DNA from 3 places in the Streptomyces sp. NPDC002513 genome. Region 2 is predicted to be linked to each of the others. Evidence: riboswitches for the same ligand, from Rfam matches in the RefSeq annotation. Region 2 holds a riboswitch; each other region holds the start of a gene.
The links. A riboswitch is a leader RNA that binds a small molecule or an ion and turns the genes downstream of it on or off. The one in region 2 is predicted to bind S-adenosylmethionine.
Positions count from the first base shown of each region.

Region 1: linked by a shared signal. The riboswitch ahead of ACWD5Q_RS03020 (aminotransferase class V-fold PLP-dependent enzyme) and the one ahead of ACWD5Q_RS09610 (amino acid ABC transporter permease) in region 2 are both predicted to bind S-adenosylmethionine.
Region 3: linked by a shared signal. The riboswitch ahead of thrC (threonine synthase) and the one ahead of ACWD5Q_RS09610 (amino acid ABC transporter permease) in region 2 are both predicted to bind S-adenosylmethionine.

Region 1 covers NZ_JBSFXK010000003.1:51,370-56,499, forward strand. The annotation lists gene qcrB (cytochrome bc1 complex cytochrome b subunit) at 1-1,078, shown strand, start outside; gene trpD (anthranilate phosphoribosyltransferase) at 1,212-2,276, shown strand; SAM riboswitch class IV at 2,411-2,527, shown strand; gene ACWD5Q_RS03020 (aminotransferase class V-fold PLP-dependent enzyme) at 2,743-4,104, shown strand; gene ACWD5Q_RS03025 (Lrp/AsnC family transcriptional regulator) at 4,157-4,438, opposite strand; gene ACWD5Q_RS03030 (rhomboid family intramembrane serine protease) at 4,627-5,130, opposite strand, start outside.
Region 2 covers NZ_JBSFXK010000010.1:3,448-8,577, forward strand. The annotation lists gene ACWD5Q_RS09595 (TetR/AcrR family transcriptional regulator) at 1-316, opposite strand, end outside; gene ACWD5Q_RS09600 (hypothetical protein) at 545-667, shown strand; gene ACWD5Q_RS09605 (glutathione S-transferase C-terminal domain-containing protein) at 777-1,670, shown strand; SAM riboswitch class IV at 1,758-1,867, shown strand; gene ACWD5Q_RS09610 (amino acid ABC transporter permease) at 2,201-3,181, shown strand; gene ACWD5Q_RS09615 (amino acid ABC transporter ATP-binding protein) at 3,178-3,963, shown strand; gene ACWD5Q_RS09620 (ABC transporter substrate-binding protein) at 4,117-5,130, shown strand, end outside.
Region 3 covers NZ_JBSFXK010000004.1:222,374-227,503, forward strand. The annotation lists gene ACWD5Q_RS05070 (cold-shock protein) at 250-453, opposite strand; gene ACWD5Q_RS05075 (MoaD/ThiS family protein) at 906-1,181, opposite strand; gene thrC (threonine synthase) at 1,178-2,467, opposite strand; SAM riboswitch class I at 2,486-2,642, opposite strand; gene ACWD5Q_RS05085 (glucosyl-3-phosphoglycerate synthase) at 2,815-3,783, shown strand; gene ACWD5Q_RS05090 (alpha,alpha-trehalose-phosphate synthase (UDP-forming)) at 3,894-5,130, shown strand, end outside.

The DNA of each region.
Region 1 (5,130 bases), on a different contig from region 2:
CCTGTCCGTGCCGATCGTCGGCACGTACCTGTCGTTCTTCCTCTTCGGCGGCGAGTTCCCGGGCGGCGACTTCGTGGCCCGGTTCTACTCGATCCACATCCTGCTGCTGCCGGGCATCATGCTCGGCCTGGTGGTCGGCCACCTGATCCTGGTCTTCTACCACAAGCACACGCAGTACGCGGGTCCCGGCAAGACCAACAACAACGTCGTCGGCATGCCGCTGCTGCCGGTCTACACGGCCAAGGCCGGAGGCTTCTTCTTCCTGGTCTTCGGTGCCATCGCGGCCGTCGCGGCGGTCGCGCAGATCAACCCGATCTGGGCCATCGGCCCCTACCGTCCGGACCAGGTCTCCACGGGCGCCCAGCCCGACTGGTACATGGGCCAGGCCGAGGGTCTCATCCGTGCCATGCCCGGCTGGGAGATCAACCTCTGGGGCCACACGCTCGTCCTGGGCGTGTTCATCCCGCTGGTGCTCTTCCCGCTGACCCTCGTCGCCATCGGTGCGTACCCCTTCATCGAGGCCTGGATCACCGGCGACAAGCGCGAGCACCACATCCTGGACCGCCCGCGCAACGCGCCGACGCGTACGGCCTTCGGTGCCGCGTGGATCTCCTGGTACTTCGTGATGCTGCTGGGTGGTGGCAACGACATCTGGGCCACGCACTTCCACCTGTCGATCAACGCGATCACCTGGTTCGTCCGCATCGCCTTCTTCGTGGTGCCGGTGCTCGTGTTCCTCGTCACCAAGCGGATCTGCCTCGGCCTCCAGCGCCGCGACCGCGACAAGGTGCTGCACGGCCGCGAGTCGGGCATCATCAAGCGGCTGCCGCACGGTGAGTTCATCGAGGTCCACGAGCCGCTCAGCCAGGAGCAGTTGCACACGCTCACGGCGCACGAGCAGTACAAGCCGGCCGAGATCGGTCCGACGGTCGACGAGAACGGCGTCGAGCGGAAGGTCAAGGGCTCGGAGAAGCTGCGTGCCAGGCTGAGCAACGCCTACTACGGGGAGGACAACCAGATCCCCAAGCCCACTGTCGAGGAGTACAAGGAGATCACGAGCGGCCACGGCCACCACTGATCGCTGCGCGCGCCACGCCACGGTCCAAGGGCCCCGTCCGACCGGACGGGGCCCTTCGCCGTGCCCGGGGCTGGATAGGGTGGACCTGTTCGAGAAGCGTGTCCCCACCGGGACACCGACCCAGGAGCGGCTTATGAGCGCTGTGAACCCCGCTGGAGGCGACACCGCGGCGGGCCGTTCCTGGCCCCGGGTGCTGAACGCGCTGCTGGACGGCCATGACCAGAGCGTGGACGACACGGCCTGGGCGATGGACCGCATCATGCGCGGCGAGGCGACGGACGCGCAGATCGCCGCCTTCGTCGTCGCGCTGCGGGCGAAGGGCGAGACGGTCGAGGAGATCACCGGGCTCGTCCGGGCGATGTACGCGCACGCGAACGTGATCGAGGTGCCGGGTCCCGCGGTCGACATCGTCGGCACGGGCGGCGACGGCGCGAGGACGGTGAACATCTCCACGATGTCGTCGATCGTGGTGGCCGGCACGGGCGCGAAGGTGGTCAAGCACGGCAACCGTGCCGCGTCGTCCGCGTCGGGCTCCTCGGACGTGCTGGAGAAGCTCGGCATCAATCTGGACCTCACCCCGCGGCGGACGGCCGAGGTGGCCGAGGAGGCCGGGATCACCATCTGCTTCGCGGTGAAGTTCCACCCGGCGCTGCGCCATGTGGCCGCGGCGCGCGGGCAGCTCGGGATCCGTACGACGTTCAACGTGCTCGGTCCGCTGACCAACCCGGCGCGGGTGAAGGCACAGGCGGTGGGCGTCGCCGACCCGCGGATGGCGCCCATCGTGGCGGGCGTCCTGGCCGAACGCGGGAACTCGTCCCTGGTCTTCCGGGGCGACGACGGACTGGACGAGCTGACGACGACCTCGACGTCGCGGGTGTGGGTGGTCCGCGACGGCACGGTCACCGAGGAGACCTTCGATCCCCGGGACGTCGGCATCGAGCCGGTGCCGGTGGAGGCGTTGCGCGGGGCCGACGCCTCCTACAACGCCGATGTGGCGCGGCGCCTGCTGGACGGTGAGACCGGTCCGGTGAGGGACGCGGTGCTGCTGAACTCGGCGGCGGCGCTGGTGGCCCTGGAGCCGACGGGGGCGCCGCTGGCCGAGCAGCTCCGCGCCGGGATGCAGAGGGCGCAGGAGTCGATCGACTCGGGGGCCGCGAAGCGGACGCTGGAACGCTGGGTGGCCGCAAGCCACCGGTGAGCCCAGGGGAGTGGGGGGAGCGCGGCACGGCCGGGCTCCCCCTCTCGTACACCGCCGCAGGGACATCCGGCGCATGTCCCGGCATCCGGACAGCTGTTGCGGCCGGCTGATCACGTCACGTAACGTCCTGCCCAGGTCATGAGCGACAGCCACTCGGCCCCGGCCGGCTGTCCGGCAACCCTCCGTCCGTGGCGGGGTGCCCCGGGTGAAGACCAGGCCGCAGGCAGCGAGGTCTGCGGCAAGCGCGGACCCCTCACACGCGGTGCATGAGCGTGGGGCCAGGGGTCCTGGTCGTTCGAGGGAGCCTTCCGTGAGCAAGCGAATGCGCTAGGGCCGCAGAGCCCCGCCTCCGCATCCCGTTTCGCCCTTCTTCACCCTTCACCCTTTCCTGTGCCGTTGACGCAGGCGCGCGTTCTGCGCGCCCTCCGGCACGGTGATCCCACCTGCCTTTCACGGGAGTGCACCCATGTCCGTCTCCACCCTTGCCGCCGACCCGTCCGTTTGTGCCCCGCTGCCCGTTCTGGGCAGGGATGTCAGCGTGCCGCTCGTCACGGGCGGCACCGTCACCTACGCCGCGCTCGACTACGCGGCCAGCGCCCCGGCGTTGCAGCGGGTGTGGGACGACGTGGCGGCGTACGCGCCGTACTACGGCAGCGTCCACCGCGGCGCCGGGTATCTGTCGCAGCTGTCCACCGACCTCTTCGAGAACGCCCGCCGGACCGTGGCCGCGTTCCTGGACTGCCGCGAGGCGGACCAGGTGATCTTCACCCGGTCCACCACCGACTCGCTCAACCTCCTGGCCGCCGCCCTGCCGGCCGGCTGCCAGGTCTTCGTCTTCGAGACCGAGCACCACGCCTCGCTGCTGCCCTGGCGCGACGCCCGGGTCACCGTCCTCGACGCCCCGCGCACCCCGCGGCAGGCCGTGCGGACCCTGGAGCGCGCCCTCGCGGACCGCGACTCCCGCGGACCGGCCCTCGTGTGTGTCACCGGCGCCTCCAACGTCACCGGTGAGTTGTGGCCCGTACGCGAGCTGGCGGCGGTCGCCCATGCGCAGGGCGCCCGTATCGTCCTGGACGCCGCCCAGCTCGCCCCGCACCACCCCGTGTCGGTCACGGACCTCGACGTGGACTGGGTCGCCTTCTCCGGCCACAAGCTGTACGCCCCCTTCGGCTCCGGCGTGCTGGCGGGCCGCGCCGACTGGCTGCGCGCGGCCGAGCCCTATCTCGCGGGCGGCGGCGCCAGCCGCCGGGTCACCCGGCGGACGGACGGGGGAGTGGACGTCGACTGGCACGAGACCGCCGCGCGGCACGAGGCCGGTTCGCCCAACGTGATCGGTGCCTACGCCATCGCCTCGGCCTGCAAGGCCCTCACCGAGGCGGGCTTCGACGCGCTCGTCGCCCGTGAGCAGCACCTCGTCCGCACGGTCAGGGAGGGACTCGCCGGGGTCCCGGAGGTCAAGGTGCTCTCCCTCTTCGGCGACGACGCGCCCCGCGTCGGTGTGATCTCGTTCGTCGTCGACGGCTGGAACAGTTCCCACTTCGCCGCCGCGCTCTCCGCGGAGTACGGCATCGGCGTCCGCGACGGCCTGTTCTGCGCCCATCCGCTGGTGCGCACCCTGCTGGGCGGCGACCCGGAGGCCCCGGGCGAGTGCGGTGCCCCCGAGGCCGCACCCGGCGAGCGGTCCCTGAACGCCATCCGCGTCAGCTTCGGCGCGGGCACGCCCGACGAGCATGTCGAGCGGTTCGTCCGGGCGGTCGCGGAGCTGGTCCGGCAGGGCGCGCGGTGGACCTACCGCACACAGGACGGGCGGTGCGTTCCGGCGGTCTGACGCCCCCGACCGATCGCCGAGCCCGGGTCCTGGTGCGCCGGCCGGAAGGGAGTCAGTTGTCGAGCCCGATCGCGAACGCCGCCTCCAGGTCGTGCTGGGAGTACGTGCGGAAGGCGACATGCGTATCCGTGCCCAGGACGCCCGGGATCTTGCTGATCCGGCCGGGGATGACGTCCGCCAGGTCGTCGTGGGCCCGCACCCGGACCATGGCGATGAGGTCGTAGGTGCCGGTGACGGAGAAGACCTCGCTGACGGAGTCCAGCGCGGCGATCGACTCGGCGATCTCGGGGATCCGGTCCACGCTGGTCTTGATGAGCACGATCGCAGTGATCACGGCTGGCTGTCTCCCTAGGTGCACGCTCGGACTGTCACTCTAAGACCTGCCCCACCGCTCACCAACAGACGCTGTCCCGGCAGCGTCGGCGGCCACCCGGCCGCGCCTCGGCGGCCCTCTTCGGCGGCTGGTTCGTCCGCCGGGGCGCTCGTGCCGGCCGGTGTGGCGGAGGAGGGGGCGAGGGGGACTCACGGACGCGCCGCCAGCACGGGCCTGCGCACCCAGGCGTAGAGGAAGCCCAGTGCGAACCCCACGACATGGGCGAGGTAGGCGACCCCGGGCCCCTGGGTGGCGCGGTCCGCCGCGATCCACTGCAGTGTCGCCCAGAAGGGCAGCACCACCCAGGCCGGAAAGCGCAGCGGCAGGAAGAAGAGGAACGGGAAGAGACTGGTCACCCTGGCCCCGGGGAACAGGAACAGAAACGCGCCGAGCACCGCGGAGATCGACCCCGAGGCCCCGACCAGCGTCTGCGTCGACTGCGCGTGGGCCGCCGCGTACCCGAGGAGCGCCAGATAGCCGCAGCCCCCGTAGAACAGGGCGAACTCCAGATGGCCCATCCGCTCCTCGGCCATCGCCCCGAAGACATAGAGGAACAGCATGTTGCCGAGCAGATGCACCCAGCTGCCGTGCACGAAGAGCGCCGTCGCGGGCGTGAGGGCGGCCCGTGGCGCCCCGCTGAACAGCTCCGCGGG
Region 2 (5,130 bases):
CGCTGATGAGCTTGGCGTAGGAATCCCCCATGGCCGAGAGCACCGCCTCGGGAGAGCTTCCCCCGGCCTCGGCGGCCGCCCGTTCCAGACTCGCCCGCACCTGTACGAAGCAGTGCTCGACCACGGCGACGAACAGCAGCTCCTTGTTGGGGAAGAGCCGGTAGACGTACGCCTGGGAGATCCCGGCCGCCCTGGCGACCTCGGCCGTGGTGGTGCCGAAGTAGCCTCGCGCGGCGAACGCCCCGATCGCGGTGCGCAGCACCGTCTCGCGGCGTTCCTCGGCGGTGGACAACTGGCGAGGGCGGTCCTTCTGCATGTGAGTACCCAATCGGTCACACTTTGGGGTGTCAAGGTTCCCCGTCTCCGCCTCGGCAGCAGCCTTGGCCGGCGCCGGAGAGACCTCCCGCTGGGGGACTCGTCGGCGCCCAACTACCGTGATCCGCCCCTCCCGTGCGGCGCTCTCACCCCGTGGACCCCCTCTTGACGCGGGCCGGAGCCCGATCGACACTCCAGTAGGGATTTCCTAGTGAACAGGTAGGGAAGCATGGGACGCCTGGAGCCGGTCATCGGCCGTGTGCACCGCACCCGCCGGCGGTCCCTCCTTCTGACCTCCCGCCGTCACATCGACCTGCTGCGTGTCTGCAGCGCGTCCGGTCCCCTGCGCTGAACCGGCGGTGCCGGGCTCGCGACCCGCCCCGTCCCGTGACCGGGGAGCACCGCCCGCCCGTGGGCCGCCACCCACCGCACCCTCGCGCACCCAGACCCCGGGGAGAGACATGTCCGCCCATGCCCTGACCGCCCTCCCGTACGCCTCGCCCGGTCCCGCCTTCCGGGGCAGGATCGGCGGCGACGCCCGCAGCGGCCACTACGCCGTACCGCGCCGCTACCGCCTCCACCTGTCCCCGTCCTGTCCGCACTGTCTGCGGATCGCCATCACCCACAGCCTGCTGGGCCTCGACGAGGTCCTGCCCGTCACCCTGCTGCCCGCGGTGCCCGACGGACCCGGCGGCGAACACTCCGCGCTGCGCCCGCTGTACGAGGCAAGCGCCCATCGCTACCCGGGAGCCGCCGTGGCGCCGGTGCTCAGCGACGACTGGTCGGGCCGGATCGTCAGCACCCACGCCCCCGACATCATGCGCGACCTGGCGCGCCGCTTCGGCGCGGGCCGCCCCGCGCTCTACCCGCAGGGCGCCGACCCGGAGATCGAGGGCGTCCGGCGCCTGTGTGCCCAGGGCATCGACGCGGCCGCCCAGCGCGCCGGACGCGCCGACGCCGAGGGCGAGGACGGCAAGGACAGAGACGCCGCACTCGGCTCGCTGCTGCGCACCCTGCGGTCACTGGAAGGCCGGCTGTCCCGCCAGAAGTATCTGCTGGGCAATCAACTCAGTGCGGCAGACGTGGAGTTGTGGGTCACCCTGGTGCAGCTCGACACCGTGCACCGCTGGCACCTGGACGCCGAGGCCGTGCACCGCGTCGCCGGCCATCCGCACCTGTGGGCCTACGCCCGCCGGCTGGCCGCCGATCCCGCCTTCGGCCCGCACCTCGACCTCGACGGGATCGCCCGCCGGCATCACGCCCACTGCCGCGGTCCGGAGGCCGCGGGCGCGGCCGTGCAGATCCTGGACTGGGCGGCGCACGTTACGGGCGGCGCGGCGGCGACGCCCTGTTGACCGGCGGCCGGCGCTCCCGCGCACGTATCACCTGACGGACGCACGTTGACAGCGCTTCGGGCGCCTGTCTTAACTTACGGCCAGAAAGGTCATGAGCGTCAGCGACAAGCCCTGGCTTGCTGACCGGCAACCCTCGCTCCGCAGTGGGGTGCCCCAGGTGACGACCCGACCGGATGACGTTTCGGTAAGCGCGTGGCCCCACGGGCCGGAAGAGTGACGGTGGCAGTGATGGACGCAGCTTCGAGGACAGCCGCTCAGCGGCCCCGTTGCAGCGTCCTGCTGTGCGCGAACCGCTCCGTCGATCTCCTCCGCGTCAACAGCGCACTCTGTACCACCCCGGGCTCTGCCCGCTGTCACGGCTGACGGCGTTCCCCCTCCCTGACGCGCACCGCCGCCGTGGTGCGCCCATGTTTCCGTCCCGCCCCCGGTCCCGTGCGCCTCCCACGCCCCCTCGCTCCCGACGGCCCGTGCCGCCCGGTCGTGCGGTGGCGCGCGCCGCCCCGGGGCGTCCGACTCCGCTGGAGCCTGCCATGACTGAACCCCTCGGCACTGCCGTGTCCCTCGCCCCGGCACCGCCCGACGACACCGGCGCGGCGCCCCCGACGGCCCAGCGGGTGCTGCCGCTGCGCCGGCCGGGCCGCTGGATCGTCACCGCCGTCGTGCTCGTGCTGGTGGCCCAGTTCGTCCACGGACTGGTGTCCAACCCCTTCTACCAGTGGGACCGCTTCGCCTACTGGTTCCTGCGCCCCACCCTCCTCGACGGACTGCTCGTCACCCTCGAAGTCACCGCGCTCAGCGCGGTACTGGGCCTGCTCGGCGGAATCCTCCTCGCTCTGGCCCGGCTGTCCAGGAGCCCCGTGCTGCGCGCGGTGAGCTGGACCTATGTATGGGCGCTGCGTTCCACACCGCTGATCGTCGTGCTGATCTTCCTCTACAACTTCAGCGCGCTGTACAAGACGCTGAGCATCGGCGTCCCCTTCGGCCCCGCCTTCTTCGCCTTCGACGAGTCACGGCTCGCCACCGACATGACCGTCGCCGTCGTCGGCCTGAGCCTGAACGAGGCGGCCTACGCCGCGGAGGTCGTCCGCGGCGGCATCCTCTCCGTCGACCAGGGCCAGCACGAGGCGGCGGCCGCCCTCGGGCTGCCCAGGAGCTACCAGTTCCGCAGGATAGTCTTCCCACAGGCCCTCCGGTCCCTCATCCCCGCGTACGTCAACCAGCTCATCGGCCTGATCAAGGGCACCTCACTGGTGTTCTACGTCTCGCTGCTGGACCTGTTCGGCTCCGCGCAGACCATGGGCAGCACCTACCCCGGCGACATCGTCCCGCTGCTGCTGGTCGTCACCGTCTGGTACCTGATCCTCACGAGCCTCGTGTCGGTCGTCCAGTTCCACGTCGAGCGGCACTACGCCCGGGGCGCCGCCCGGACCCTGCCGCCCACCCCGTTCCACCAGCTCCGCAACGGTCTTCGCGACCTGCGGGACCGTGCGCGCAGGGAGGCCGCCGTATGACCACCGAGACGTCGCCGACCCGCCCCGCCGCCGTAGAGGTCCACGACGTGCACAAGTCGTTCGGCGCCCACCGGGTGCTGAACGGCATCGAGTTGACCGTACGGCCGGGCGAGGTGACCGTGATCCTCGGCCCGTCCGGCTCCGGCAAGTCGACGCTGCTGCGGGTGATCAACCACCTGGAGCAGCCCGAACGCGGCTATGTCAGCGTGAACGGCGAACCCATCGGCGTACGCAGGCACGGCGACCGCCTCAAGGAACTGAGTGAGCGGGCCATCCTGGCCCAGCGCGGCCGCATCGGGTTCGTCTTCCAGAACTTCCACCTCTTCCCGCATCTGACGGTGCTGGACAACGTGACCGCCGCCCCGGTCGCGACCCGGGCACTGAGCAGACCCGCGGCCGAGGAACTGGCCCGCGACCTGCTCGGGCGGGTCGGACTCGCCGACCGGGCGGGGGCGTATCCCCGGCAGTTGTCGGGCGGCCAGCAGCAGCGCGTGGCCATCGCCCGCGCGCTCGCCCTGCGCCCTGGCGTCATCCTCTTCGACGAACCCACCTCCGCCCTCGACCCCGAACTCGTCGGCGAGGTGCTCGCCGTCATCAAGGACCTGGCCCGCGGCGGCACCACCCTCGTCATCGTCACCCATGAGATCGGCTTCGCCCGCGAGGTCGCCGACCGGGTGGTCTTCATGGACGACGGCCGGATCGTCGAACAGGGGCCGCCCGCCCAGGTTCTCGACCATCCACGGCACGAGCGGACGCGGGACTTCCTGAGCAAGGTGCTCTGACCTCACCCGTCACCCCTCACCCCTCCCGGCCGTCCGCGGCCCGCCCGGTCCGCGTCGCCGCACATCCGTTGCCGCCCCACACCCCTGGCCCCCATCGCTCCCCCCACCCGCACCGCCCTGTCCCGCCCCACCGCTCACCGAACAAGGACCGCCATGCGTACTCTCACTCTCCGCACCCGCCTGGGCCGTGGCCTCACCGCGGGCACCGCCGTCGTCGCCCTCGCCGCCGGGCTCGCCGCCTGCGGGGGCGACAGCACCGCCGCCACCACCACGGACAGCGCGGCCTCCGGCACGGTCGCCGTGGGGCGGCTCTCCAACGGCGCCGCCCGGGGGACCACCCTGAAGGTGTCCGAGGTGAAGTCGATCAGCGCCGAACTGCCCGCGGCCCTGCGCCGCAGAGGCACCCTGGAGATCGGCGTCGGCGCCCTGCCCTCCGGCTTCCCCCCGCTGGCGTACGTCGGCAGCGACCAGAAGACCCTCACCGGGGCCGAACCCGACCTCGGACGCCTGGTGGCCGCGGTCCTCGGCCTCAGACCCGAGGTGAAGAACTCGACGTGGGAGAACCTCTTCGTCGGCATCGACAGCGGCAAGGTCGATGTCGCCTTCTCCAACGTCACCGACACCGAAGAGCGCAAGAAGAAGTACGAGTTCGCCTCCTACCGCAAGGACGACCTCGCCTTCGAGGTGCCCGAGAAGAGCACCTGGAACTTCGCCGGCGACTACGAGAACCTCGCGGGCAAGACCGTCTCCGTCGGCTCCGGCACCAACCAGGAGCGCATCCTCCTGGAGTGGAAGGCGAAGCTGGCCAAGGAGGGCAAGAAGCTCACCGTCAAGTACTTCCAGGACACCAACAGCATCCATCTGGCGCTGGCCGCCGGCAGGATCGACGCGTACTTCGGTCCCAACCCCGCCATCGCCTACCACATCGCCCAGACCGCGCACACACCTCGGGCGACCCGCAACGCGGGCACGTTCTCCGGTGCCGGCGAGACGCTCCAGGGTCTGATCGCCGCGACGGCGAAGAAGGACAGCGGTCTGGCCAAGCCGGTCGCCGACGCCATCAACCACCTGATCGAGAACGGCCAGTACGCCAAGTGGCTGGCCGCCTGGAACCTGTCGAACGAGGCCGTCACCAGGTCGCAGCTCAACCCGCCGGGCCTGCCGCTC
Region 3 (5,130 bases), on a different contig from region 2:
GCGCTTCCCGTGAAGCGGGCTCGTCGGGGGGTGGCGGCCGGGTGACGGGCGGGCGCACGGCGCGCCCGCGAAGCGAGCCCGCCCAGGGGGGGCACACACCTGCCCGCGTCACCGCTCCCGCGCGCCCCCGCCGCACCCCCGGCCCACCGACCCACCGACCCACCGGATCCGGACAGACCGAGGGGCTCGTACCCCTACGGGATACGAGCCCCTCGACACGTCGAACAGTTCAGTCGTCGGCGCGCTACCTCAGCCCGCCAGGCGGACCATGTCCGCCTGCGGCCCCTTCTGACCCTGCGAGATCTCGAATTCGACCCGCTGGCCCTCTTCCAGGGTGCGGTAGCCGTCCATCTGGATCGCACTATAGTGGACGAATACATCCGCACCACCGTCGACCGCGATGAAGCCGTACCCCTTCTCCGCGTTGAACCACTTGACGGTGCCCTGAGCCATGCCTAACTCCCCTATTACTGGCCCTTGCACAGATCCACACTTCGCGGATCCGGGTCAGACCTCACCCCCCAACGGTTGGGGGCGTGCGCCGGAACGCGTCGACCGCGGCTGAATGTATCTGTCCAACTGCCCTGCGCAACAGGTCACTTGGACGAGAAATCCAGGCATGACCGGTCGGGAATGTACGGAGAATTCACCAGAATTCAGGGCAAGTCGGGCCCGACAAAAGGAATGGATGGCGCAAAACCCATGCCCACTTTGGCTACTTCTTGCCCAGCGGGTGGTTAAGGACTCCGGTGGCGCGACCGGAATCCGGGAGCGGGTTCCCCAACTCTACCGTGCTCAACCATGCAGAATTGCCCCCTCCGCTTCTCTCGCGGAGAGGGCAATTCGATGAACTCTCGGCGCTTTGCCTTACCGAAGGCGAACGATCGCGCCGGGGTGAGCGGCCGTCAGCCGCCGGCGACCGCCGGGATGATGGAGACGCCCGTGCCGTCCGGGGTCGCCGTCTGAAGGCCCTGCTCGAAGCGGACGTCGTCGTCGTTGACGTACACGTTGACGAAGCGGCGCAGCTTGCCCTGGTCGTCCAGGACGCGGGCGGCGATGCCGGTGTGGTTCTTCTCCAGGTCGGCGATGACCTCCGCGAGGGTCGCCCCCTCGGCGGCGACCTCGGCCCGGCCCCCGGTGTAGGGGCGCAGGATGGTGGGGATACGTACGGTCACGCTCATGCGAGGCCAGCCTCTCGGAAGGAGTCCAGGGTCGGACGGATCGTCGCGGTGAGGCCGGTGCCCGCCACCGCGTCCAGGGTCTTGAGGCCGTCGCCGGTGTTGAGGACGACGGTCGTCTTCGTCGGGTCGAGCGCACCGCTCTCGACCAGCTTGCGGGTCACGCCCACCGTCACGCCGCCCGCCGTCTCCGCGAAGACGCCCTCGGTGCGGGCGAGCAGCTTGATGGCGTCCACGATCTGCGCGTCCGTCACGTCCTCCACGGCCCCGCCGGTGCGGCGCGCGATGTCGAGCACATAGGGACCGTCCGCCGGGTTGCCGATCGCCAGCGACTTGGCGATCGTGTCCGGCTTCTGCGGCCGTACGACGTCGTGGCCGGCCTTGAACGCGGTCGACACCGGCGAGCAGCCCTCGGCCTGGGCACCGAAGATCCGGTACGGCCGGTCCTCGACCAGTCCCAGCTCGATCAGCTCCCGCAGCCCCTTGTCGATCTTCGTGAGCTGGGAGCCGGAGGCGATCGGGACCACGATCTGGTCCGGCAGCCGCCAGCCCAGCTGCTCGGCGATCTCGTACGCCAGGGTCTTGGAGCCCTCCGCGTAGTACGGACGCAGGTTGACGTTGACAAAGCCCCAACCCTCGCCGGCCGGGTCGCCGATCAGCTCCGAGCAGAAGCGGTTGACATCGTCGTAGTTGCCCTCGATGCCGACCAGCTCGCCGCCGTAGATCGCGGCCATGACGATCTTGCCTTGCTCCAGGTCGTGCGGGATGAAGACGCAGGAGCGCAGCCCGGCCCGGGCCGCCGCGGCGCCCACCGCGCCCGCCAGGTTGCCGGTGGAGGAGCAGGAAAGGGTGGTGAAGCCGAAGGCGCGCGCCGCCTCCAGCGCCTGGGCGACCACGCGGTCCTTGAAGGAGTGCGTCGGGTTGCCGGAGTCGTCCTTCACATACAGCCCGCCGGTCACACCCAGCTCGCGCGCCAGGTTGTCGGCCTTGACCAGCTTGGTCCAGCCGGGGTTGAGGTTCGGCTTGCCGGCGACGTCCGCCGGGACCGGCAGCAGCGGCGCGTAGCGCCAGATGTTCGCGGGGCCGGCCTCGATCCGCCGGCGCAGTTCCTCGGTGTCGTAGCCCGAGAAGTCGTACGCGATCTCCAGCGGGCCGAAACACTCCTCGCAGGCGAAGACCGGGCCGAGCGGCACCCGGTGGCCGCACTCGCGGCAGGACAGGGCCGCGGCGGGGCCGAGGTCCACGGAGTTCACGGAGTCGGTGCTGCTTGCAACTGTCTGCACAGCCATGTCAGGCGAGGCCCTCTCTCCTCATCTTCCTCACGACGCATCTCGCCGTGAGACGGATTTGGCACCTTCCCTAGCCGGGAGCCTCGCGAGGACGATCATCACTGATCTACGAGAACCGGCTGGAGGGTTGCCGGGGCTTCATCGGGCCGTGTCCCTCTGCCCCTCTGGATGAGCTGTATGCGGTTGTTTCACTGGTTGTCAGCAGCGGCGACCCCCGACATGCGATGGTCACCGGCGTTGTTCAAGACTGTAACCGAAGGCCACGACAGTTGAGATAGTCGTCCGAACCGCGAGATGGATCACCACGGACAAGCCGGAGTCAAGCCGGGGACAAGGAGCCGCAGACCGTGCTGGAAGAAGTCGAGCGCTGGCTGAGCACCCGCTCCTGGTCCGTGACCGATCGTCCGCTCCACCAGATCCTGGCCGCCAAACGCGCCTCGGGCTCGTCGGTCAGCGTCGTGCTGCCCGCGCTCAACGAGGAGGAGACGGTCGGCGAGATCGTCGCCGTGATCCGGCACGACCTGATGCGGCAGATCCCGCTCGTCGACGAGATCGTCGTCGTCGACTCGGGTTCCACGGACCGCACCTTCGAGGTGGCCGCGGCGGCCGGCGCGACGGTGGTGCACCGCGACACCATCCTGCCGCGCATTCCTGCCGTGCCCGGCAAGGGCGAGGTGCTGTGGCGCTCCCTCCTGGTCACCCGCGGGGACATCGTCTGCTTCGTCGACGCGGACCTGAGGGAGTTCTCGTCGGACTTCGTCTCCGGGATCGTGGGCCCGCTGCTCACCGACCCGGGCGTGGACCTCGTGAAGGCGATGTACGACCGGCCGCTGGCCCTGCCCGGTGAGCCGGCCGCCGGGCCGGCGGCGGGCCAGGGCGGCCGGGTCACCGAGCTGATGGCCCGCCCGCTGCTCAACATGCACTGGCCGCAGCTCGCCGGGTTCGTCCAGCCGCTCGGCGGCGAGTACGCCGCCCGCCGCTCGCTGCTGGAACGGCTCCCGTTCCCGGTCGGGTACGGAGTGGAGCTGGGCGTGCTGGTCGACGCCCTGCATCTGGTGGGCCTGGACGCCCTGGCCCAGGTCGACGTCGGGGTGCGCCTGCACCGCCACCAGGACGGCCAGGCGCTCGGCCGCATGGCCGCGGCGATCTACCGCACCGCGCAGTTGCGGCTGGCCCGCGGCCATCTGGTCCGCCCCGCCCTCACCCAGTTCGAGCGCGTCGAGGGCCGCTTCGAGCCGCGGACGTACGCGGTGGACACCGAGGAGCGGCCGCCGATGGCGGAGATCGCGGAGTACGCGGACCGGCGGGCGGCCTGAGCCGTCCGGCCCCGGGCGGACCGCGTCCGTGACGCCGGCCGTCGTATACGGTTCAGCGGACGGCCGAAGGGAACGTTTGAGCGTTTTCGGCTCGGGCTAGGTTTCGTGGCATGGCTTCGAATGCGGCTTCCGTTCTCGTGGCGTCCAACCGCGGCCCGGTCTCCTACGCGCTGGACGACACGGGACAGCTCACCGCCAAGCGCGGCGGGGGCGGACTGGTCTCCGGCCTGTCGGCGATCGGCCCCGACACGGACGCGGTGTGGGTCTGCTCCGCGCTGAACGACAGCGACCGGGAGGCCGTACGGCGTACCGGCGGCAGGCTCGATCCGGCCGACACCGGCGGCCAGCGCGTACGGATGCTCGACATCGACGCGCAGGTGCACGCCGCCGCGTACAACGGCATCGCGAACTCGGTCCTGTGGTTCGTGCACCACATGCTGTACCAGACGCCGCTGGAGCCGGTCTTCGACGCGGAGTTCCGGCGGCAGTGGGCGGCGTACGAGACCTACAACCGGGCGTTCGCCGAGGCGCTGGCGGAGGAGGCGGCGCAGGGCGCGGCGGTCCTGGTCCAGGACTACCACCTCGCCCTGACCCCCCGGATGCTCCGCGAGCTGCGGCCCGACCTGCGGATCGGCCACTTCTCGCACACGCCGTGGGCGCCGCCGGAGTACTTCCGTCTGCTGCCCGACGACATCGCCGCGCGGGTGCTCGGCGGGATCCTGGGCGCGGACCGGGCGGCGTTCCTCACCCAGCGGTGGGCGGACGCGTTCACGGACTGCTGCCACGCGGTCCTCGGCCCGGACCTCCCCTCGGGCACCCGCGTCGGCGTCCACGGGCTGGGCGCGGACGCCGAGTTCCTGCGCGAGCGGGCGCACCGGCCGGATGTGGACGAGCGGATGCGGGTCCTGCGGGAGCAGATCGGCACGGGCCCCGACGGCAGGCCCCGCAAGTCGATCGTGCGGGTGGACCGCACGGAGCTGTCGAAGAACATCGTGCGCGGGCTGCTGGCGTACGAGGAACTGCTCCGGTCGCGTCCCCAGTGGCGCGAACGGGTCGTCCACGTGGCGTTCGCCTACCCGTCCCGGCAGGACCTGGCCGTCTACCGCGACTACACGGCGGAGGTCCAGCGGGTGGCGGCGGAGATCAACTCCCGTTTCGCCACCCCCGGGTGGACCCCGGTGGAGCTGCACGTCAAGGACGACTTCGCCCGCTCGCTCGCCGCGTACCGGCTGGCGGACGTGGCCCTGGTGAACCCCATCCGGGACGGTATGAACCTGGTCGCCAAGGAGGTCCCGGTGGTCTCCGACGAGGGCTGTGCCCTGGTGCTGTCGCGGGAGGCGGGGGCGT